2 regions of the Kribbella sp. NPDC058693 genome follow, and region 1 is predicted to be linked to the other one. Evidence: predicted binding sites of a transcription regulator. Region 1 holds the regulator's gene; the other holds the start of a gene.
What was found. Region 1 encodes HrcA, which represses chaperone genes, less so after heat shock. Its sites were predicted from a motif close to TTGGCACTCGNNNNNNNCGAGTGCCAA; they were not measured.

Region 1 (10,587 bases):
TCCTCGCCGTACGACGGCGGCGCGGACTCCTCGATCAGATCGCCGAGGAAGACCACGTCCACATCCGGTACGACGACGACCGTGTCGCCGGACGTGTGCGCGTTGCCGACGTGCAGGAGCTCGACGCGGCGGTCGCCCAGGTCGATCACCTTGGCGGCGGCGAACGTCGTACCTGCGAGGTCTTCTTCGGTTGCTGCGTTCTCGTGGAGGTAGACCGTGGCGTCGGCGAAGACGCTGTTGCCGGCGACGTGGTCGAAGTGTGCGTGGGTGTTGACGACCCACTTGACCGGCGCGTCGGTGAGCTCGCGGATGTGTACACGCAGCTGCTCGGCTTCGTCGGTGGTGGCGCGGGTGTCGATCACCAACGCGCCGTCGGATCCGACGACCAGGCCGACGTTCAGGTCCCACTCGTCGTACCGCCGAACCCAGGTCCCATCGCCGATTTCCGTCCACGTGCTCATGCGGTCGACATTACTTGAGCCTGGTGGTTGGCAAGCCCTCTCCCTCGCGCTTAGGCTCGCAAGTGTTCCGATCGGAACATCGAAACTTTCGAAGGGTGGTCGTTGTGACCGAACGACGTGCACTGGTGGTCCGGGGCGGCTGGGAAGGTCACTCCCCGGTCGAGGCGACCGACCTGTTCATTCCGTACCTGAAGGAGAACGGGTACGACGTCACCGTCTCCGACACGACCGAGAGCTACCTCGACCTGGACGGCGTCGACCTCGTGCTGCAGTGCGTCACGATGAGCCAGATCCCCGCCGACCACGTCAAGGCGCTCGACGCCGCGATCCGGACCGGCACCGGACTGGCCGGCTGGCACGGCGGGATCGCGGACTCGTTCCGGGACAGCGCCGACTACAACTTCATCGTCGGCGGGCAGTTCATCTCGCACCCGCACGGGTTCACCGACTACCGGGTCGACATCGTGCCGGAGAAGGCCGATCACCCGATCGTCCAGGGCATCTCGCACTTCGACGTGCACACCGAGCAGTACTACGTGCACTACGACCCGACCGACAACGTGCTCGCCACCACCACGTTCGACTCGCACCCGGACTACCCGTGGATCGAGGGCGCGGTGATGCCGGCGGTCTGGACCCGCACCTGGGGTGAGGGCAAGGTCTTCGTCTGCACGGTCGGCCACAAGCTGGACGACCTGGAGACTCCCGAAGTACGCACGATCATCGAGCGGGGGCTGCTGTGGGCGAGCAAGTGACCAACATCGGCATCGTCGGTACCGGAGTCATCTCCGGCACGTACCTCGACCACCTGGGCAAGCTGCCCGGCGTCGACGTGGTCGCGGTCGCCGACCTGGACCGCACCCGCGCCGAGGCGATCGCGGACCAGCACGAGGGCATCCGCGCGCTCACCCCGGACGAGCTGTACGCCGCGGACGACGTCGAGATCGTCCTCAACCTGACCATCCCGGCCGCGCACGCTCCCGTGCATCAGGCCGCGATGGAGGCCGGCAAGCACGTGTACGGCGAGAAGCCGCTGGCCGTCGACCGCACCGCCGCCGAGCCGCTGCTCAAGTACGCCGCCGCGAACAACCTCCGCGTCGGCTGCGCACCGGACACCGTGCTCGGCACGGGCACCCAGACCGCTCGTGCAGTGATCGACCGCGGCGACATCGGCGTACCGCATGCTGCTTTCGCGGCCTTCACCACACCAGGCCACGAGCTATGGCACCCGGCGCCCGAGTTCTACTACCAGCCCGGTGGCGGCCCGGTCCTCGACATGGGGCCGTACTACGTGACCAGCCTGGTCACCCTGCTCGGTCCGGTACGCCGGGTCACCGCGCGGGCCGGTCAGTCGAAGCAGGAGCGGAAGATCCACACCGGTCCGCGGGCGGGTACGACGTTCCCGGTAGAGGTGCCGACGCATGTCACCGGCGTACTGGAGCACGAGTCCGGTGCGCTGACCACCGTCCTGATGTCGTTCGACGTCTGGGCGGCCCGCCTGCCGCGGATCGAAGTACACGGGACCGAGGGCAGCCTGTCGGTGCCGGACCCGAACGGCTTCGACGGCACGGTCGAGATCGCCACGGCCGAGCAGCGCGAGTGGACCGAGGTCCCGGTCGCCGGTGGGTACGCCGGTGCGGGCCGTGGTGTCGGCGTGGCGGATATGGCGCGGGCGCTTCGTCGCGGTGAGCCACACCGCGCTGACGGAGCGTTGGCGTACCACGTGCTCGACGTACTCGAGTCCCTGCTCGACGCGGCAGTCCAGGATCAGCCTGTGGACGTCGCGAGTACGGTCCAGCGGCCTGCCGCCGTACCGTTGGGAGCGTCGCCCGAGACAGCCTGAGGTCGAGGCTGAGACCCGCCCCACGCCGTAGTGCGTCGGCGTGGGTACTACGGCTCGGTAGACTGGCACTCGGAACTTTCGAGTGCCAAGGGTCGATCGAGAGAGGGTGATGCGCGTGCTGGACGACCGCAAGCTGGATGTTCTCCGCGCCATCGTCGAGGACTACGTGGCGACCCATGAGCCGGTCGGGTCGAAGACGCTGGTCGATCGGCACAACCTCGGCGTCTCGCCGGCGACGGTCCGCAACGACATGGCCGCGCTGGAGGAGGAGGGGTACATCACCCAGCCGCACACCAGCGCCGGCCGGATCCCGACCGACGCCGGGTACCGGCTGTTCGTCGACAAGCTCAGCACGGTCAAGACGCTGTCGATCGCCGAGAAGAAGGCGATCACGTCGTTCCTGGCCGGAGCGGTCGATCTGGACGACGTCGTCCGCCGTACCGTCCGGTTGCTCGCGCAGATCACCCGCCAGGTCGCGATCGTGCAGTATCCGTCGCTCAACCGCTCGAGCGTCCGGCACATCGAGGTCGTCACGATGGGCGCACGCCGGCTGCTGCTGGTGCTGATCACCAGCAACGGCCGGGTCGAGCAGCGTATCGTCGAGCACCCGCACGACGTCGACGAGCAGCTGATCGCCGACCTCCGCTCGCGGCTCAACTCGGTCCTCGCCGGGCAGCGTCTGACCGACGCGACGACCTCGCTGGGCGGCGTACCGGAGCTGTTCGCGCCGGGCGACCGGGCGCTGGTCGCGTCGATCGTCACCACGCTGCTCGAAGCATTCACCGACGAGGTCGGCGAGCAGCGGATCGCGGTCGGCGGCGCGGCCAACCTGACCCGGTACGGCGACGACTTCGAGCGGAACGTCAAGCCGGTGCTGGAGGCGCTCGAGGAGCACGTGATCCTGCTCCGGCTGCTCGGCGAGGCGACGAACCCGCAGACGCTGACGGTCCGCATCGGCCACGAGAACCCGTTCGAGGAGCTGGCCACCACGTCGGTGGTCGCGACCGGATACGGGTCCAAGTCGGAGGCGCTGGCCACGCTCGGCATCGTCGGCCCGACCCATATGGACTACCCGAGCACAATGGGCGCGGTGCGAGCCGTCGCCCGCTACGTCAGCCAGATCCTGGCCGACTCCTAAATGATGACAACCCCCTGGTCTGGAGTATGAGCACCGATTACTACGCCGTCCTAGGTGTCAGCCGTGACGCTTCACCGGACGAGATCAAGAAGGCGTACCGCAAGCTGGCACGCCAGTACCACCCGGACGTGAACGACTCCGAGGACGCGCACCAGAAGTTCCAGGAGATCGGGCGCGCCTTCCAGGTGCTCAGCGACCCGCAGAAGCGGCAGATGCACGACCTCGGCGGTGACCCGTTCGCGACCGCGGGCGCCGGGCCGGGCGGTGCCGGCTTCGGGCAGGCGTTCACGTTCACCGACATCATGGACGCGTTCTTCGGCCAGACCGGCGGCGCGACCCGTGGGCCTCGGCCGCGGACGAGGCGTGGTCAGGATGCGCTGATCCCGCTGCGGATCGACCTGGCCGAGGCAGCCTTCGGTACGACGCGGGAGCTGAAGGTCGACACCGCCGTACTGTGTCCGACCTGTAGCGGGTCCGGCGCGGCGGCCGGGTCCGAGCCGGTCACGTGCGAGATCTGCCACGGGCGGGGCGAGGTGACGCACACGCAGCGGTCGTTCCTCGGCGAGGTGCGGACGATGCGCCCGTGCCCGAACTGCCGCGGCTACGGCACCACTATCCCGAGCCCGTGCGTCGAGTGCGCCGGCGACGGGCGGGTGCGCTCGCGGCGTACCGTCACGGTGAAGATCCCGGGCGGGGTCGACAGCGGGACCCGGGTGCAGCTGTCCGGTCAGGGCGAGGTCGGGCCTGGCGGCGGGCCGGCCGGCGATCTGTACGTCGAGATCGAGGTCGAGCCGCACGACATCTTCACCCGCAACGGCGACGATCTGCACTGCACGGTCACGCTGCCGATGACGGCGGCGGCGCTGGGCACGACGATCGATCTGCCGACGCTCGAGGGCGAGACGACGCCGCTGGAGATCCGGCCCGGCACGCAGTCCGGGACCGGGCTGACGTTGACGGCTCGCGGCGTACCGCGGCTGCGGCACGCGGGACGTGGTGACCTGATCGTCCAGGTCATCGTCGAGACCCCGACGAAGCTCGACGACGACCAGGCCGAGCTGCTCCGCCAACTCGCCGTCGCCCGCGACGAGGAACGCCCCCAGGGCCAGGTCCAAGCCACCCACAAAGGCGTCTTCGGCCGCCTCCGCGACGCCTTCGGCGCCCACTAGATGGGTGTCGCGGTCTTCCACCTGGAGGACCTGTCCGGTGCCGAGCTGATCCTCGGTGGTGATGAGGGTCGGCATGCGGCGGTCGTACGGCGGATCGGGCCGGACGAGCGGATCCGGCTGACGGACGGGCGCGGGATGTGGGCCGAAGGCCCGGTGGTTGCCGCCACGAAGAGCGGTGTGACCGTGGCTGTTGATGAGCGTGGGAGTGTGGCGGCGGCTGAGCCGCGGGTGGTTGTGGTGCAGGCTGTGCCCAAGGGGGAGCGGGCTGAGCTTGCGGTGGAGATGCTGACCGAGGTCGGCGCGGATGTGATCGTGCCGTGGAATGCGGAGCGGAGTCAGTTCCGGGCGAATCCGGAGCGGGTGGAGAAGACGCTCGCGAAGTGGCGGGCGTGGGCGTTCGAGGCGAGTAAGCAGTCGCGGCGTACGTGGTTCGCGGAGGTCGCGCCGATCGCATCCACCGCCGAGGTCGCGGACCGGCTCGCCCACGCGGCGCTTCCCGTCGTACTGCATGAAGAAGCGACCACCCCGCTGGCATCGCTCCAGGTCCCCGCGTCCGGCGACATCGTGCTCGTCATCGGCCCCGAAGGCGGCATCGCCCCGACCGAGCTGAAGACCTTCGACGTCGACCCGGTCCGCCTCGGCGACACCGTACTGCGGACCTCAACCGCAGGCGTCGCCGCCGCGGCCGCCCTCCTCGCCCGCTCCCGCTGGACCTAGCTAGACTGTTAGACAGGAACCGAACAACAAGGATCGAGCACGATGGCCGTCGAGACCGCGAGAGCACGCACGCTGAGCCACGTCGACCCGGCCGAGGTACCACTCCAGACGGCCCTCGACGCGCTCGCCGACCCGGTCCGCCGCTCGATCCTGCGCGACCTCGCCACCCACGCCGACTGGTCCCGCGCCTGCGGCACCTTCGACCTCCCGGTCAAGAAGGCGACCGCCAGCCACCACTTCGCCGTACTCCGCTCCGCCGGCCTGATCGAGCAACGCGACGAAGGCGCCCGCCGCCTCAACCGCCTCCGCCGGACCGAGTTCGAGAAGTCCTTCCCGGGCCTCCTGTCAGCGACGATCGACCGCGCGGACTGACAACTCTTACAAACCCCGAACACGGTCCCGAAGCTCCTCGAACGCCGGCCGGGCAGAGTCGTTCTCGTCAGCACAAAGGCACGAGAACGAGGAGCAGAACATGCGCAGGTCTGTGCGCGGTGCGATCGCGGCCGGTACGTCGGCGGTCGTCCTGGTCGGCGGACTCGTCGGGAGTACGACGATCGCCGCGGCCGATCCGACCCCGGCGCCGTCGCCGAGTACGTCGTACAAGCAGGTCACGCTGAGCCCGGAGGATTCGCAGAAACTCTGCGCCGACCGGCTGCCGAAGATGCTCGAGCGGCGCGACAAGCTGGCCCAGCGGATCGGCGGCGGCGCCGACGTGAAGGGCTCGGTCGCCTGGCTGAAGGCGCGGGCCGCCGAGCAGAAGACGAAGGGGCACACCAAGGTCGCGGACCGGTTGGAGAAGCGTGCCGAACGCCGCTCCGGGCGGCTCCAGGACCTCGGTGCGGCCAAGACGAAGCTCGAGGCGTTCAAGGCGAAGTACTGCCAGGCGGCCAAGTGATGCGCAAGGTCCTGGCCGTCGTGCTCGGTACGGCGTGTCTCGGACTCGGACTGACCGCCTGCGGCAGCTCCGGCAACGAGCCCGGTGGGCAGGGCACCGGTCCTGCTCCGGCGACCCGACAGGTGGGGTCGCCGGAGCAGGAGCTCGATCAGATCGGGTCTACCCTGGACGCGATCGATCGCGAGCTGGCCGGGGACGAGACACCCTGACCGAGGATTCCCGGGAGCACAGGATGGCCGACGCCGGTCGCGGGCTGGTCCTGGTGGTGGAGGACGAGGCGGCGATCGCCGAGGTGATCGAGCTGTACCTGCGCCGCGACGGATTCGCCGTCCGGATCGAGTCGGACGGCGAATCGGCGCTGGCTGCCTGGCGGCGGCTGCACCCGGTCGCGGTGATCCTCGACATCGGTCTGCCGGGCCGTGACGGCGCCGACGTCTGCCGGACGATGCGGGCCGCGGGCGACTGGACGCCGGTCCTGTTCGTCACCGCTCGCGACGACGAGCTCGATCGCCTGCTGGGACTCGAGCTCGGCGCGGACGACTACGTGACCAAGCCGTTCAGTCCGCGGGAGCTTGCCGCCCGCGTCCGGACCGTCCTCCGGCGCGCGTCCGGCGGCGTTCCGGCCGGAGCCTCGCCGGCCGGCGAAATACTCTCGGTCGGCCTGGTGCGGGTCGATGCCGGTCGCCGACGGGCCTGGGCGGGTGAGGCCGAGGTGAACCTGACGTCGACGGAGTTCGAGCTGCTGGCGCAGTTGCTGCGGCGCCCCGGCCGCGTGTTCGAGCGTGACGAGCTGCTCAGCTCGGTCTGGGGGTACCAGTCCGCCGCCGGCACGCGCACGGTCGACGTACACATCGCCCAGTTGCGTGCCAAGCTCGGCGCGGCCAGCCCGATCCGCACCGTCCGCGGCGTCGGCTACGCGGCCGAACACGACTGATGGCGGCCGAGGTCCGAACGCCGGACGAGGTGGGTCGCGGCTCGTTGGCCACCCGGATCGTGCTGACCTGTGTGGCTGTCGCCGGAGTCGCCGTACTGGTGGCCGGTCTGGTGATGGCGGGCCTGGCCAGACGTTCGGCGCAGAACGTGCTGCAGCAGTCGTTGGCCGCGCAGGCGGACGTGATCGCCGGGCAGGTGGACCAGCGCGGCCTGAGTTCACGTGCGGCCGGGCTCGGCCGGGTTGCGCAGGTCGTCCGCGGGCAGGGCATCGTCGTCGTACTGCTCCTGCCGCGGCGCGGCGTCCAGTCGACCGACGGATCCTCCACCCAGGCAGCGATCACGGCCGGGCTCGGCGAGATCGGCAGTACGCAACAGATCTCCACCGAGGTGCGGGTCGGCGGCACCGACTACCTGGTGGAGGCCCGCGGCCTCGGCGACAGCTCGGGATTCGCGTTGGTCGAGCCGGTCCGGTTGGCTGCCGACACCCGGCGAACCCTGGTTCGCAACATCTTGTTCGCACTCGGCGCCGGTCTGCTGGTCGCGGCCCTGGCCGGGACCCTGCTCGGGCGTCTGCTCGGGCGTCCGTTGCGCCGTACCGCGGATGTCGCCGCGGCGATGCGTCAGGGCCGGCGCGACCTCCGGGCACCGGTGGAAGGACCGACCGAGGTGGCCGAGGTGGCTGCCGCGGTCAACGAGCTCTCGATCGCGTTGCAGCACAGCGAGGCGCGGCAGCGCGAGTTCCTGCTCTCGGTCTCGCACGAGCTGCGTACGCCGCTGACCGCCGTGCACGGGTTCGCCGAGTCGCTCGCGGACGGGGTCGCGACCGATCCGCGGCATGCCGGTCACGTGATCCAGCAGGAGTCGCAGCGCCTCGAGCGGCTGGTCAGTGACCTGCTCGACCTGGCCCGGATCGGAGCGGATCAGTTCCAGCTCGACCTCGCCGAGGTGGATCTGCGGGAGACGCTGGTCGCGTGCGCCGAGGTCTGGCGCGTTCGTTGCGAGCGGCAAGGTGTTCGGTTCCGGCTCGACCTGCCGCCGGTGCCGGCGGTCACGACGACTGATCCGCGCCGGATCCGGCAGGTCCTGGACGGCCTGGCCGAGAACGCTCTGCGTGTCACTCCGCCGCAGGCACAGCTCACGATGTCGCTCGGCCACGCGCCCGGTGCCGTCACGATCCAGGTCCGCGACGGCGGTCCGGGGCTGGCTGTGGAGGACTACGCGGTCGCGTTCGAGCCCGGCGTACTCAATCAGAAGTACCGCGGCCGGCGGCCGGTCGGCTCCGGAATCGGCCTCGCACTGGCCCACGGGCTGGTCACGCGGCTCGGTGGCACGCTCACCGCAGGTCCTGCACCGGAAGGCGGCGCGGCGTTCACGCTCGTGCTGCCGGCTACTTGACGACGATCGTCTTCGAGTCCGTGTTCGTGATGCTGCCGTCGGCGTCGGAGATCAGGTAGGCGTCGATCTGCCACGGGCCCGGACTGAGCGAGACCGAGAACGTGAACGGCGAGAACTTCTGGCCTTCCTCGGTGGTGGTGAAGCTCTTCTTCGTCTCGCGGGTCTTCAGATTGGTCAGCTGGTAGTTCACGGTCGCTTCGAACGCGTTCGCGGTGCCCTGCACCGTGACCTTGCTGCCGGTCACCGCGCCCTCGCTCGGCGAGGTGATCCAGACCAGCGCCTGGACGTCCGCCGCCTGCGCCCGGCCGAGCGGCGCACTGGTGTCGACCTGGCCGAACAGCTTCTGACCGGCCCGGCCCTGCTGGGTGATCTGGACCGCGGACGTGTCGTCCGCCAGCGCGCCCTGCACCGTGTAGATCAGCTGCTGCGTCGCGACGTTCGCGAGGTCGGGGGCCAGGGTGGTCTTCGGCAGCTGCTTGAAGTCGACCGTCACGACCCCGTCCGAGCGGGTCACGGAGTTGACCGCGGCGCCGCGCCAGACCGAGTAGTAGTCCGGGTCCTCCGGCTGCTTGGTGGTCATGATCCGGACGGCTTCCTCGGCGGGATGACCGCTGACCTTGGACCAGGTGCGGTACAGGCGAGCCGTCGACTTCGCCTGCGCACCGACGTTCGCCCCGAGCCAATAGACCGGTACGACGGCACTCGACACGGACTGCTCCGGCTTCCCGCGGTCCGTCGGCTGCGATGTCTTCACGGCAGGTGACGTCGCCCGCGGCACCGTCGCCGGGGCAGGAGACGGCGTAACCCTCGTGGGCGTCTGACTGTGCGGTACTTCGGAAGCGCTGGTCGTCGTACCCGGGCCGGCCACCGCGTCGCCGTCGTTCGCGAGGTTGTTGTTCCCGTTGAACACTGTGAACGCGCCGATCGCCGCCGCGGTGCCGACCGTGGCCACGCCCGCGGTCAGGAGCCAGGGGCGGCGGGCGGGTCGGCGCTGGGCGTGCGCGCGGGCGCGGATCTCCGGCAGCGCGTCGGTCGGCTCGATCCGGTCGGCCTCGTCGTGCAGGGCCCGGCGCATCAGCTCGTCGAACGGCTCGTTCGGGTTCTGGTCGTTCATACGTTCTGCTCCAGGAGCTGGCGCAGCGACTTGGTCGCGCGCGCGGCGTGGCTCTTCACGGAGCCCCGGCTGATGCCCATCGTGTCGGCGATCTCGGCCTCCGACAGGTCGCCGTAGTACCGCAGCACCATCACGGTGCGCTGCTTCTCCGGCAGGGTCCGCATCGCCTCTATCACCCGGTCCGTCTCGGCGGTCCGCAGTACCGCCTGCTCGGCGCTGGGCTCGTCGGGGAGTGACTTCGGGGTGTGCTTGTCCACGACGACCAGGTGGCGCTGGCGGGACCGGCAGCGGTTCACCACCGCGGTCCGCAGGTACGCGAGCGCCTTGTGCGGGTCGCGCAGCCGGTGCCAGCGACCGTGCATCGCGACGAACGCGTCCTGCACGATCTCTTCGGCCGCACCGGTGTCGCGCAGTAGCAGCGAACCGAGGCGGACGAGCGAGGTGTAATGAGCGGTGTAGACAGCCGTCAGCGCCTCGTCGGCATCCCACGAGGACTCATGTGTCACGCACTCTTCGTACACCACGGCCGGTTGAGCCACGAAAAGACGACGCCAAGACCCTGTCCCAGGTTGACAACAGAGCTGACACCAAATGGCCCGATCTGATGGGAACCTGAGGAGATGAAGCAGCGCGGTGACGGCCGGTGGTCGGGCCATCACGACATCACGTACGCCGCGGTCACGCGGCTCTACCAGCACCTGGCCGAGCCGGACGCGACGATCCACGGCCTGCGACAGGACGACTACGCGGCGGCGCTCGACAAGGCCCAGGCGTACCAGGACCGCCCGCTCGGCGCCGGCCGGATCGACAACTACGCCGGCACCGGGATGTCCTTCCCGTATGCCGGTCCCGGCCCGACCACGCACTCGGCGTACGCGAATCCGAACGTGCAGCGCGAGCACTTCATGGCGGACCCGTTCCG
Region 2 (10,587 bases), on a different contig from region 1:
CACCGTGATCCATCACGCCTTCTCTGCGCGGCGGGTGCTCGACCCGCCGTCGACCGCCCTGTCTGAGAACGCCAGCACCGTTGCCGCGGCCGTCGCCGAGCACGGTGGGTTGCTGGTGCTGATCGACGGCGCCCCGGCCGGGGCGATGCTGTTCGAGCAGACCGGTGACGTCCTCAACCTGCGCCGCGTCTCCGTCGACCCGCGCAGCCAGGCCCGCGGTGTCGCCTCGGCGATGGTCGGCTGCGCCGAGCAGGTCGCCGTACGACGAGGGCTCAGCAGGGTGAACCTGATCGCCCGGGTCGAGTTGCCGGACACCGTCGAGTTCTGGCGGCGGCGTGGGTATTCCGTGGTCGACCAGCAAGGGCAGAACTTGATTTATGCGAAGGCCCTGCCCGTCGAGCTGACCGTGCCGACCGGCGAGGACATGCAGGCGATCGGTGAGCAGTTGGCCGGTCAACTCCGCGCTGGCGACCTCCTGGTGCTGTCGGGCGACCTCGGTGCAGGCAAGACGACGTTCACCCAGGGGCTCGGCACCGGGTTGAAGGTGCGAGGTGCCGTGACGTCGCCGACCTTTGTCATCTCGCGCGTGCATCCCTCACTGGCCGGTGGGCCGGCGCTGGTGCATGTGGACGCGTACCGCCTGGGCGGGTTTGCCGAGCTGGACGACCTCGACCTCGACGCCAGTCTCGAAGACGCGGTGACGGTGGTCGAGTGGGGGCACGGCATCGCCGAAGCCCTGGCGCCGGAGCGTCTGGACGTCGTGATCACCCGGGGCGACGACGACACCGACGAGGCCCGGTCGCTGCGGATCACGCCGGTGGGTTCGCGGTGGGCCGCGTCCGGCGTACGGGTGTCTGTACTGGAGAAGAACTGACATGTTGCTTGCCTTTGACACCTCGAGCGCCGCGGTCACCGTCGCGCTGGCCACGCCGACGGGCGAGATCGTTGCCTCGTCGACGACCGTGGACGCGTTACGCCACGGCGAGTTGCTCGCGCCTGCGATCGCGGCCGCGCTGGAATCAGCGGGCGTCACGCCGCGCGACCTGACCGGCATCGCGGTCGGCGTCGGCCCAGGTCCCTTCACCGGCTTGCGGGTCGGGCTGGTGACCGCACGGACGATGGGCGAGGTGCTGGGCATCGAGGTGTCCGGCGTCTGCAGCCTGGATATCCTCGCCCGGCAGTCGTCGTTGTCGTTGCCTGTCGCGGTCGCGACGGACGCGCGGCGCAAGGAGATCTACTGGGCGCTGTACGACGGTCCCGCCGCGGACGGCAGCCGTCGTCGCCTGGAGGGACCCGCCGTCGACAAGCCGGCCGAGGTCGCCCACGTGCTGTCCGGTCTGCCCGTGATCGGTCGCGGAGCGGTCCTGTACGGCGATGTGCTGGGCGTGGCGGACGCCGACGTATCGGAGTACCCGTCGGCCGAAGTGCTGGCGACGGGTGTGGCGACTCGGACGCTCGAGGTCGTCGCGCCGGAGCCGCTGTACCTGCGCCGGCCGGACGTGACGATGTCCGCCGGGCCCAAGAGCGTGCTGTGAGACCTGCGATCAGAGCGGCTCGCGCGGACGATCAGTCGGCGCTGGTCGCGTTGGACGAGCTGTGCTTCGGGTCAGAGGCCTGGAGTACGGTCGGCTGGGCGGACGAGTTCGAGCGGCTGTCCGAGGACCGGGTGATCCTGGTCGCGGACGAAGGCGCGGTCGTCGGGTACGTCGTGCTGTTGTTGCCGCCCGTGGTCGAGGACGTGGTCGAGGTACTGCGGATCGCGGTGGCGCCCGACGAGCGACGGACCGGGATCGGCGGGCAACTGATGACGGCGGCCCTGGACCAGTGTGCGGGACGGACCGTGCTGCTTGAAGTTGCCTTGAGCAATGAATCGGCGCGGGGGCTGTATGCGGGCTTCGGTTTTGAAGAGATCAGCCGGCGGCGTGGGTACTACGGTGACGGCGAGGATGCGGTGATCATGCGGTGGAGGATCGATGAGTGAGCCCCTGATCCTGGGGATCGAGACGTCGTGCGACGAGACCGGCGTCGGGATCGTGCGCGGGCAGACCCTGCTCGCCGACGCGATCGCGTCGAGTGTCGAGGAGCACGCCAGGTTCGGTGGCGTCGTACCCGAGGTGGCCAGCCGGGCGCATCTCGAGGCGATGGTGCCGACGATCCGGCGCGCGTGCGAAACGGCCGGGATCAAGCCGACCGACGTCGACGCGGTCGCGGTCACGAGCGGGCCCGGCCTCGCCGGCGCGCTGCTGGTCGGGGTCGCTGCTGCCAAGGGTCTGGCGCTGTCGCTGGACAAGCCGCTGTACGGCGTGAACCACCTGGCGGCACACGTCGCCGTCGACACGCTGGAGCACGGTGATCTGCCGAAGGGCTGCGTCGCGATGCTGGTGTCCGGCGGGCACTCGTCGCTGCTGTCGGTCGAGGACATCACCGACGGCGTCGTACCGATGGGCAGCACGATCGACGACGCGGCGGGCGAGGCGTTCGACAAGGTCGCGCGGGTCCTCGGGCTGCCGTTCCCCGGTGGGCCGTACATCGACAAGGCGGCGCGGGACGGCGGGGACAGGCTGTACGTCACCTTCCCACGCGGGCTGACGTCGCAGCGGGATCTCGAGCGGCACCGGTTCGACTTCTCGTTCTCCGGGTTGAAGACCGCGGTCGCGCGGTGGGTCGAGGCGCGGCGGCGGGACGGCGAGGACGTGCCGGTGAACCACGTCGCTGCCGCCTTCCAAGAGGCAGTGTGCGACGTACTGACCCGCAAGGCGATCGACGCGTGCAAGGACCGCGGCTTCGAGCATCTGCTGATCGGCGGCGGCGTCGCGGCGAACTCGCGGCTCCGTTCGATGGCGGAAGAGCGCGCGTCGGCGGCGGGTATCGCCGTACGGGTGCCGCGGCCGGGGCTGTGCACCGACAACGGCGCGATGGTCGCCGCGCTGGGCTCGGAGCTCGTCCGGGCCGGCCGGGCGCCGTCGCCGCTGGATCTGCCTGCTGATTCGTCGATGCCGATCACGGAGGTACTGAACAAGTGAGATGGACCGGGGCGGACGGGTTCGAGGCCGATGACGATGTCGCGCGTATCGACGTCGACGTGGTGCACGGCTTCCTGACTACGTCGTACTGGGCGGCCGGGATCCCGCGCGAGGTGGTCGAGAAATCGATCGCGGGCTCGTTGAACCTCGGGGTGTACGACGCCTCCGGCGCTATGGTGGCGTTCGCGCGGATGGTGACCGACCGGGCCACGTTTGCGTGGCTGGCGGACGTCTTCGTGCTGGACTCGCATCGCGGGCACGGTCTCGGCCGGTTCGTTGTGTCGACTTTGCTGGAGCACCCGGAGCTGAAGGGTCTCCGGCAGATTCTGCTCGCGACCGCCGACGCGCACGAGCTCTACCGCTCGTACGGATTCACCGAGACCACGCCGGGCCGGATGATGGCCATCCGTCAGGATCCCACCGAGCTGTACACGCAGCCGTGAGGTCTCCGGGTGTCGATCTCGTCCGGCACCCGGTGGGGGCGACCGATCTGGTGCTGCTCGCGCACGGCGGCCAGGAGCACTCGCACGAGGACCCGACTCTGTGGCGACCCGCGCTGCTCCGGATGTGGCCGTTCGCCCTCGCTGCGAGGTCGGCCGCACCGAAGGCTGCCGTCGGGTTCCTGCGGTATCGCTTCCGCGGGTGGAACGACGGCGGTGACGCTGCCACCGATCTGCGGACCGTGCTGGACGAACTGCCGCCGGTGATCTCGCGGGTGTTCCTGATCGGGCACTCGATGGGCGGACGAGCGGTCGTCGCCGTCGCCGATCATCCTCGGGTGGCGGGCGTGCTCGCGCTCGCCCCGTGGCTGCCGTTCGACGAGCCGCTCGTCGCGGTTCGCGTGCCGATCACGTTCGCCCACGGCACCGACGACACGATCACGGATCCGGCCGGCACCACGGCGTACGCGGCGAGGCTGCGGGCGGCCGGGGCGGCGGTGACGACGTACTCGCTCGCGGGTGAAGGACACGCGATGCTGCGGCGTGCGAAGGATTGGGACCGGCTGGTGGCCGACTTCGTTCGGGAGACCCCGGCCGGTGGCAGCGAGATCTTGCCGGAGGCCGGCGAGCACGTGGTGTCGGCGATCGGCGGGATCGCGCTGGCGCGGCTCCGGTTGCCGGTGAAGGAACGGTTCCGTGCGGGTCAATAACGTGGCAGAGGCCCGGGGGTAACGCGCACCGCTTGCTCCCCAGGCGAACGGTCAGCGGCCAACCGGTTCCGCTGCCAGCGTCCCTTACCGAGATGAATCAGGGTTGAACGATTAGTGGCGGGCCTCCGGGGAGTTGCAGCAGCAGACGCAGCACCTCGCCTGCCGGCTTGTCACCCGGAGACCCGCTCGCGTGATCGATCATATGTTCGAATATGCGTCGAACGCAAGTACTGTCCAGGAGTTGTTCCGACGATTGCCGCGAACGCCGCGATGAAGCCGCTCGGGTTCGCCCAGCCGCAGGCGTGTGCGACGTACGTCGTGTCGTGGCCGTCCGCGAGCAGGACGAGCGCGTGGTAGATCCGCAGCTGGGTGCGCCATTCGTAGTACGTCATGCCGAGCTCGTCGTGGAACAGGCGGCTCAGCGTGCGTGCGCCGGCGCCGGCCTTGCGTCCCAGCTCGGCCAGAGAGGTGTTGTCTGCGGGGTTCTCGCGGAGGTGTTGGGCGATCGTGCGCAGGCGGTCGTCGCGTGGTTCCGGTAGTTGTAGTGGCTGCTCGGTCGCCTCGTGGAGCTCGTCGACGAGGACTCGCTGAAGGCGGGCGCGGGCGGCGTCGTCGAGCTGGCGACTGGTGAGGGCGAGCAGCACCTCGCGGGCGAGTCCGGACGCGAGGAAGACGGCCGGTCGGTCTGGGATGCGTCGCGCGAGTCCGACCGGCAGGAAGACGATGCGCATGTCGGTCTCGCCGTGTGCGCTGTGTTGATGGGTGAATCCGGCCGGAGTCCAGGCGACGCGGTTGGCGGGGACGATCGACGTACCGCGGTCGGTGCGCACGGAGAGGACGCCGCGGGCGGCGTACACCAGATGCCCTTCTTCGTGGGTCTGGACCGGGCTGGTGCCGCCGGAAGCCCACTCGTGCGCGCCGGCGGCTGGGAAGAGCTCTGAGCGGAGTGGGCGGCTGTCAGGCATTGCTCGTCACTCTGCGGCAGGAGTAGGCGACCGCGTCGCGTCCGATGCGTGTGATGATCAGCGTCGCTGACGCGGAGCCCTTCGGGGCGAGCTTCTTCCGCAGCTGCGCCGGATCGAGATCCACGCCGCGCTTCTTGATCTCCAGCGTCCCGATGTCCTGGCTGCGAACCCACGAACGCAGCGCTTTCTCCTTGTAGGGAAGCTCTTCCAGCACCTCGTACGCCGAGGCGAGCGGCGTCGCGACGTACTCCGCTGCGGTTACGTAGGCGATGCGCGGATCCAGCAGCCAGCCGTCCACCGCGGCGGCGACCGCAGTGACCAGACCGGCTCGTACGACGGCACCGTCGGGCTCGTAGATGTACTGACCGACCGGGCCGACCTCAGCGTCGGGTGCGTCCGAGACGGTGGCTTCGCTGGGCAGCAGAGTCGCGCGGCGCGGCGTACCTCCGTAGAGCTGGCCGGACCACAGCGCGGCCTCTTTCACCTCGCCGGAGTCGCTGATCCACTCCGCCTCCACGCCCGCGGGGATCGCATCGTGCGGGATGCCGGGCGCCACCTTCACGCAGGCAGTCCGCTGCAGCAGCTCGAGTACGAACGACCATGGCGGCGAGTAGGCGTTGTGGTCGAACACCCGCCGCCCGTCCGCACGCCGGGCCGGGTCCGCGAACACCACGTCGTACGGCGTGAGGTCGGTCGACTCGGCTTCACCTACTAGTACGTCACCGGCGAGACCGAGGGTGGCCAGGTTGGCACGGGCCGTGGCTGCGGTCTCGGGGTCGCGCTCGACACCGGTCACCCGCAGACCGGCGCGGGCGGCGCTGATGAGGTCACCACCGATCCCACAGCCCAGGTCGACCACGCTGGCACCCGGCATGGTGGCTGCCAGGCGTACGGCGCGGTGGGTGCCGACTCTGGTCCGTGTGGCCTGCTCCAGGCCGTCCGGGGTGAAGTACATGCGCTCGGCGTCCGCGCCGAACTTGGCGACCGCCCGGTGGCGCAGTGCGGCCTGCGTGACCGCGGTGGTCACAAGCGTCGCGTCGTACCGGCGCCTGAGCTTCTCGACCAGCTGCAACTCACCACCAGGCTTGTACTCCGCGCACGCTGCCGCGAGCACGTCGGCGCCCGGCCCGTCGAGCAACGCGGTGACTGTCACTCGGAGAACTCTAGAGCGGGCTGGAACAGCTCCTGCTCCAGCTTCTCGTTGCCATCGAGTAGAGCCGCCAGTTCATCGCCGAGCGGGTCTTGGGGCCGTAGATGCCGTCCACGACCAGGTGGTGCTTGCGTTGGACCTGCTTGATCACTGCGCGGGTATTACTGCCGTAGATGCCGTCGACGGCGAGCTTGGAGCCGTAGCAGAAGTTCAGGTTGCGTTGGAGGACCTGGATGGCGGTGTCCGGGTCGCCGTACCGGTTGGAGCCGCGGTACGGGTCGTCGCCGTACATCAGGTTGCAGGTGGTGCTGGTGCTGGCGTAGATCGACGGCATCGGGATGCCCCAGCTGCGGTTGACCGGGACGAGCCGGGCCGAGCGGCACTGCGGCAGCGCGGCGGCTGCCTTCAGCTCGGCGGCCGTGGCGTCGTGGGAGACGTTCTGGTCGGTCGAAGGCTTCGGCGCCGGGGCGGCCGCGGGGGCGGCAGCCGCCGGTGACTCGTGCTTCGATGCGTTCGCGGCAACGGCTCCGACCGCGACCGCGGCGACGGCGGCCAGGAGCGCGATCGTCCGGCCGGACAGCTTGGGCAGAGCCATGAACACATTCTGTACCTCGATGATCACCGGGTCATACGTCTCAGGCTGAGAATCCTTTGGCACTCGAGTTGACCGAGTGCTAATCGCGGCCTAGATTCGGTGTTGGCACTCTCGATGCGAGGGTGCCAGCGGTCCGGCCCTTGACCCCCGCGACGGCAGGGGAGCGCGACCACCATGAACGCAGCCAAGCAAATCGACCGTGGAGGTCAGCAAGTGTCGGTCACGATCAAGCCGCTCGAGGACCGCGTCCTCGTCGCGCCGCTCGAAGCCGAGCAGACCACGAAGTCCGGCCTGGTGATCCCGGACACCGCCAAGGAGAAGCCGCAGGAGGGCGAGATCCTCGCCGTCGGCCCGGGCCGGATCGACGACAACGGCAACCGCGTCCCGCTGGACGTCGCTGTCGGCGACAAGGTCATCTACTCCAAGTACGGCGGCACCGAGGTCAAGTACGACGGCCAGGACTACCTGATCCTGGGCGCCCGCGACATCCTCGCAGTCGTCAGCAAGTGACGATCGCTCGCTGTTCCTGACTGACACCGCCCTGGTGCCGTACTCCGGTGCCGGGGCGGAGTCGGTGTCGGAGCGGCGATGGTTCGAGCCTGCAACGATCTAGCGATTTCAGAGAGGGACTGGATTTTTCATGCCGAAGATCCTCGAGTTCGACGAGAACGCTCGGCGCGCGCTGGAGCGCGGCGTCGACAAGCTCGCGAACACGGTGAAGGTGACGCTGGGCCCGAAGGGCCGCTACGTCGTCCTGGACAAGAAGTGGGGCGCCCCGACCATCACCAACGACGGTGTCACCGTCGCCCGTGAGGTCGAGCTGGACGACCCGTTCGAGAACCTTGGTGCGCAGCTGACCAAGGAGGTCGCCACCAAGACCAACGACATCGCCGGTGACGGCACCACCACCGCGACGGTGCTGGCGCAGGCGCTGGTGCACGAGGGCCTGCGGGCGGTCGCCGCCGGCGTCAACCCGATGGGCCTCAAGCGCGGTATCGAGGCGGCCGTCGAGGCCGTGTCGGCCAAGCTGATCGAGACCGCGCGGCCGGTCGACGACAAGGGCGACATGGCCCACGTCGCCACCATCTCCGCCCGCGACGCCGAGATCGGCACGCTGATCGCGGACGCGTTCGACAAGGTCGGCAAGGACGGTGTGATCACCGTCGAGGAGTCGAACACCTTCGGGACCGAGCTCGAGTTCACCGAGGGTATGCAGTTCGACAAGGGCTACATCTCGCCGTACTTCATCACCGACGCCGAGGCCGGCGAAGCGGTGCTGGAGGACCCGTACATCCTGATCCACCAGGGCAAGATCTCCGCGATCGCGGACCTGCTGCCGCTGCTGGAGAAGGTCGTGCAGTCCGGCAAGACGCTGCTGATCATCGCCGAGGACGTCGAGGCCGAGGCCCTGTCCACCCTCGTGGTGAACAAGATCCGCGGCAACTTCACCTCGGTCGCCGTCAAGGCGCCGGGCTTCGGTGACCGCCGCAAGGCGATGCTGGAGGACCTGGCCGCGCTCACCGGCGCGCAGGTCGTGGCTCCGGAGGTCGGCCTCAAGCTCGACCAGGTCGGTCTGGAGGTGCTCGGTACGGCGCGCCGCATCGTGGTCACCAAGGACAACACGACCGTCGTCGAGGGTGCCGGCAAGGCCGACGACATCGAGGGCCGGGTCAACCAGATCAAGTCCGAGATCGAGCGCACCGACTCCGACTGGGACCGCGAGAAGCTGCAGGAGCGGCTGGCCAAGCTGGCCGGCGGCGTCTGCGTGATCAAGGTCGGCGCGGCCACCGAGGTCGAGCTGAAGGAGAAGAAGCACCGGATCGAGGACGCGGTGTCCGCGACCCGGGCCGCGATCGAGGAGGGCATCGTCGCCGGTGGCGGCTCCGCTCTCGTGCACGCGGCCGCGGTGCTGGACGAGGGCCTCGGCCTGGAGGGCGACGAGCTCGCCGGCGTCCGGATCGTCCGCAAGGCGATCGTCGAGCCGCTGCGCTGGATCGCCGAGAACGGCGGCTACGAGGGCTACGTCGTGACCGCCAAGGTCGCCGACCTGGAGCTCGGTAGCGGCTTCAACGCGGCCACCGGCGAGTACGGCGACCTGCTGGCCCAGGGCGTGCTGGACCCCGTCAAGGTGACCCGGTCCGCGCTCGCCAACGCCGGCTCGATCGCCGCGCTGCTGCTGACCACCGAGACGCTGGTGGTCGACAAGCCCGAGGAAGAGGAGCCCGCGGCGGCCGGTCACGGTCACGGCCACGGTCACTGATTCCTGGCAGCACACCGTATTACTCAGCACCGCCCGGCAGGTCTCCTGCCGGGCGGTGCTTTTATGTGGCCTGTGCTGATCCGAGAGCGTCATGACGAAGACCTGCCTGTGTGTGTCGACATCCTCAGAGCTGTCCACGAGCAAGCCAGCTACCCGATCAACTGGCCGACCGACCCGGCACGCTGGCTGACCCCGGAGGCCGCACTCGGCATCTGGGTAGCTGTGGACGCTGAACAGGTGGTCGGACACGTCATCCTCACCGCCGCCGGTCCGGCGGCGGAGGTCGAGCGGCTGTTCGTCGATCCGAAGGCAACGGGCCAGGGGATCGGCCGCCAGCTGCTGCAGCACTGTGTCACCACTGCGGCGGCCCTCGACCGCGACCTCTCCTTGGAGGTGGTCGACAACCGGGGCGCCGCCGTACACCTGTATCGGCGCGCAGGCTGGCTCGAGACCGGCCGTACGCCGATCGACTGGGGCGGTGAGCACGCCTCCGAACTCATCCGCTTCACCGCGCCGTGAGAGGCTCTAACCGTGGGTGGTCCACGGGAGCGGTATCGCGCTCAGATGCGTGACGAGGTGAAGCAGCACGCCTGGACCCAGATCGCCGAGGCCGGCATCTCCGCCCTGTCCCTGAACGCGATCGGTAAGCAGATGGGCGTCAGCGGACCCGCGCTCTACCGGTACTTCGAGGGCCGCGACGAGCTCATCAACGAGCTGATCCGCGACGCGTACAGCAACCTCGCCGACACGGTCAGATCGGCGTACGACGGAGGCGCGGACGTGGTCGCGCTGGCTCAGGTGATCCGCACCTGGGCGCTCGCGAACCCGCAGCGGTACCTGTTGATCTACGGGACGCCCGTACCCGACGACAGCATCATGAGCGTGCTGGTCGAGGCCACCGGCGGATCGGACCGCACAGTCTCGTTTTTCACCCGGCTGCACGGGATCCTGTCGCTCGAACTGGCCGGGTATTTCGCCGGAACGGACGTGGATCCGGGCGGGCTGGTCGAGAGCGAGATCAGTGAACTCGTGAGTAGTGACAGATCGTGATCAAGTGGCCGGTAGTGACCACGAATTGCCACTAGGCAAGAAGAGTTGAGCGCCGTACCATCTTTCAGGCTGACCGGTCTGAACACGAGGGGGCGAGGGGTGACCGAGGTCCGAGTACCTGACACCCACGACCGGGTCGAGCTTAGGGATCTTGCCGCGCTGGCCGGCGACGGGGACCGAACAGCTCTCAATGACCTGCTCACCAGAGTGCGCGCTGTGGCGCACCGATACGTACGGTCCCGTCTGTGGACCTATCCCGGCGGCGCCGACATGGTCGACGACGTCGCACAAGAGGTTTGTGTCGCAGTATTCGGCGCGCTGAGCCGGTACCGCGACGAGGGGAGGCCTTTCGAGGCTTTCGTCTACGGCATCGCGGCCCGCAAGGTCGCCGATG

Region 2: a site for HrcA is predicted at 6,940-6,966, ahead of groES (co-chaperone GroES). Genes of this name have one in related genera too.

What each region holds. Positions count from the first base shown of each region.
Region 1 is NZ_JBHXSQ010000001.1:732,060-742,646, reverse strand. Features, by position in the region: gene ACFWUU_RS03530 (MBL fold metallo-hydrolase) at 1-461, opposite strand, end outside; gene ACFWUU_RS03525 (ThuA domain-containing protein) at 566-1,216, shown strand; gene ACFWUU_RS03520 (Gfo/Idh/MocA family protein) at 1,201-2,304, shown strand; gene hrcA (heat-inducible transcriptional repressor HrcA) at 2,414-3,442, shown strand; gene dnaJ (molecular chaperone DnaJ) at 3,469-4,611, shown strand; gene ACFWUU_RS03505 (16S rRNA (uracil(1498)-N(3))-methyltransferase) at 4,612-5,328, shown strand; gene ACFWUU_RS03500 (helix-turn-helix transcriptional regulator) at 5,371-5,700, shown strand; gene ACFWUU_RS03495 (hypothetical protein) at 5,801-6,223, shown strand; gene ACFWUU_RS03490 (hypothetical protein) at 6,223-6,432, shown strand; gene ACFWUU_RS03485 (response regulator transcription factor) at 6,456-7,157, shown strand; gene ACFWUU_RS03480 (sensor histidine kinase) at 7,157-8,551, shown strand; gene ACFWUU_RS03475 (Gmad2 immunoglobulin-like domain-containing protein) at 8,544-9,665, opposite strand; gene ACFWUU_RS03470 (SigE family RNA polymerase sigma factor) at 9,662-10,171, opposite strand; gene ACFWUU_RS03465 (hypothetical protein) at 10,286-10,587, shown strand, end outside.
Region 2 is NZ_JBHXSQ010000003.1:589,463-600,049, forward strand. Features, by position in the region: gene tsaE (tRNA (adenosine(37)-N6)-threonylcarbamoyltransferase complex ATPase subunit type 1 TsaE) at 1-874, shown strand, start outside; gene tsaB (tRNA (adenosine(37)-N6)-threonylcarbamoyltransferase complex dimerization subunit type 1 TsaB) at 876-1,535, shown strand; gene ACFWUU_RS20755 (GNAT family N-acetyltransferase) at 1,532-1,981, shown strand; gene tsaD (tRNA (adenosine(37)-N6)-threonylcarbamoyltransferase complex transferase subunit TsaD) at 1,974-3,023, shown strand; gene ACFWUU_RS20765 (GNAT family N-acetyltransferase) at 3,020-3,466, shown strand; gene ACFWUU_RS20770 (alpha/beta hydrolase) at 3,463-4,173, shown strand; gene ACFWUU_RS20775 (helix-turn-helix domain-containing protein) at 4,344-5,138, opposite strand; gene ACFWUU_RS20780 (methyltransferase domain-containing protein) at 5,131-6,291, opposite strand; gene ACFWUU_RS20785 (peptidoglycan-binding protein) at 6,302-6,883, opposite strand; gene groES (co-chaperone GroES) at 7,097-7,393, shown strand; gene groL (chaperonin GroEL) at 7,524-9,143, shown strand; gene ACFWUU_RS20800 (GNAT family N-acetyltransferase) at 9,207-9,662, shown strand; gene ACFWUU_RS20805 (TetR/AcrR family transcriptional regulator) at 9,708-10,193, shown strand; gene shbA (RNA polymerase sigma factor ShbA) at 10,293-10,587, shown strand, end outside.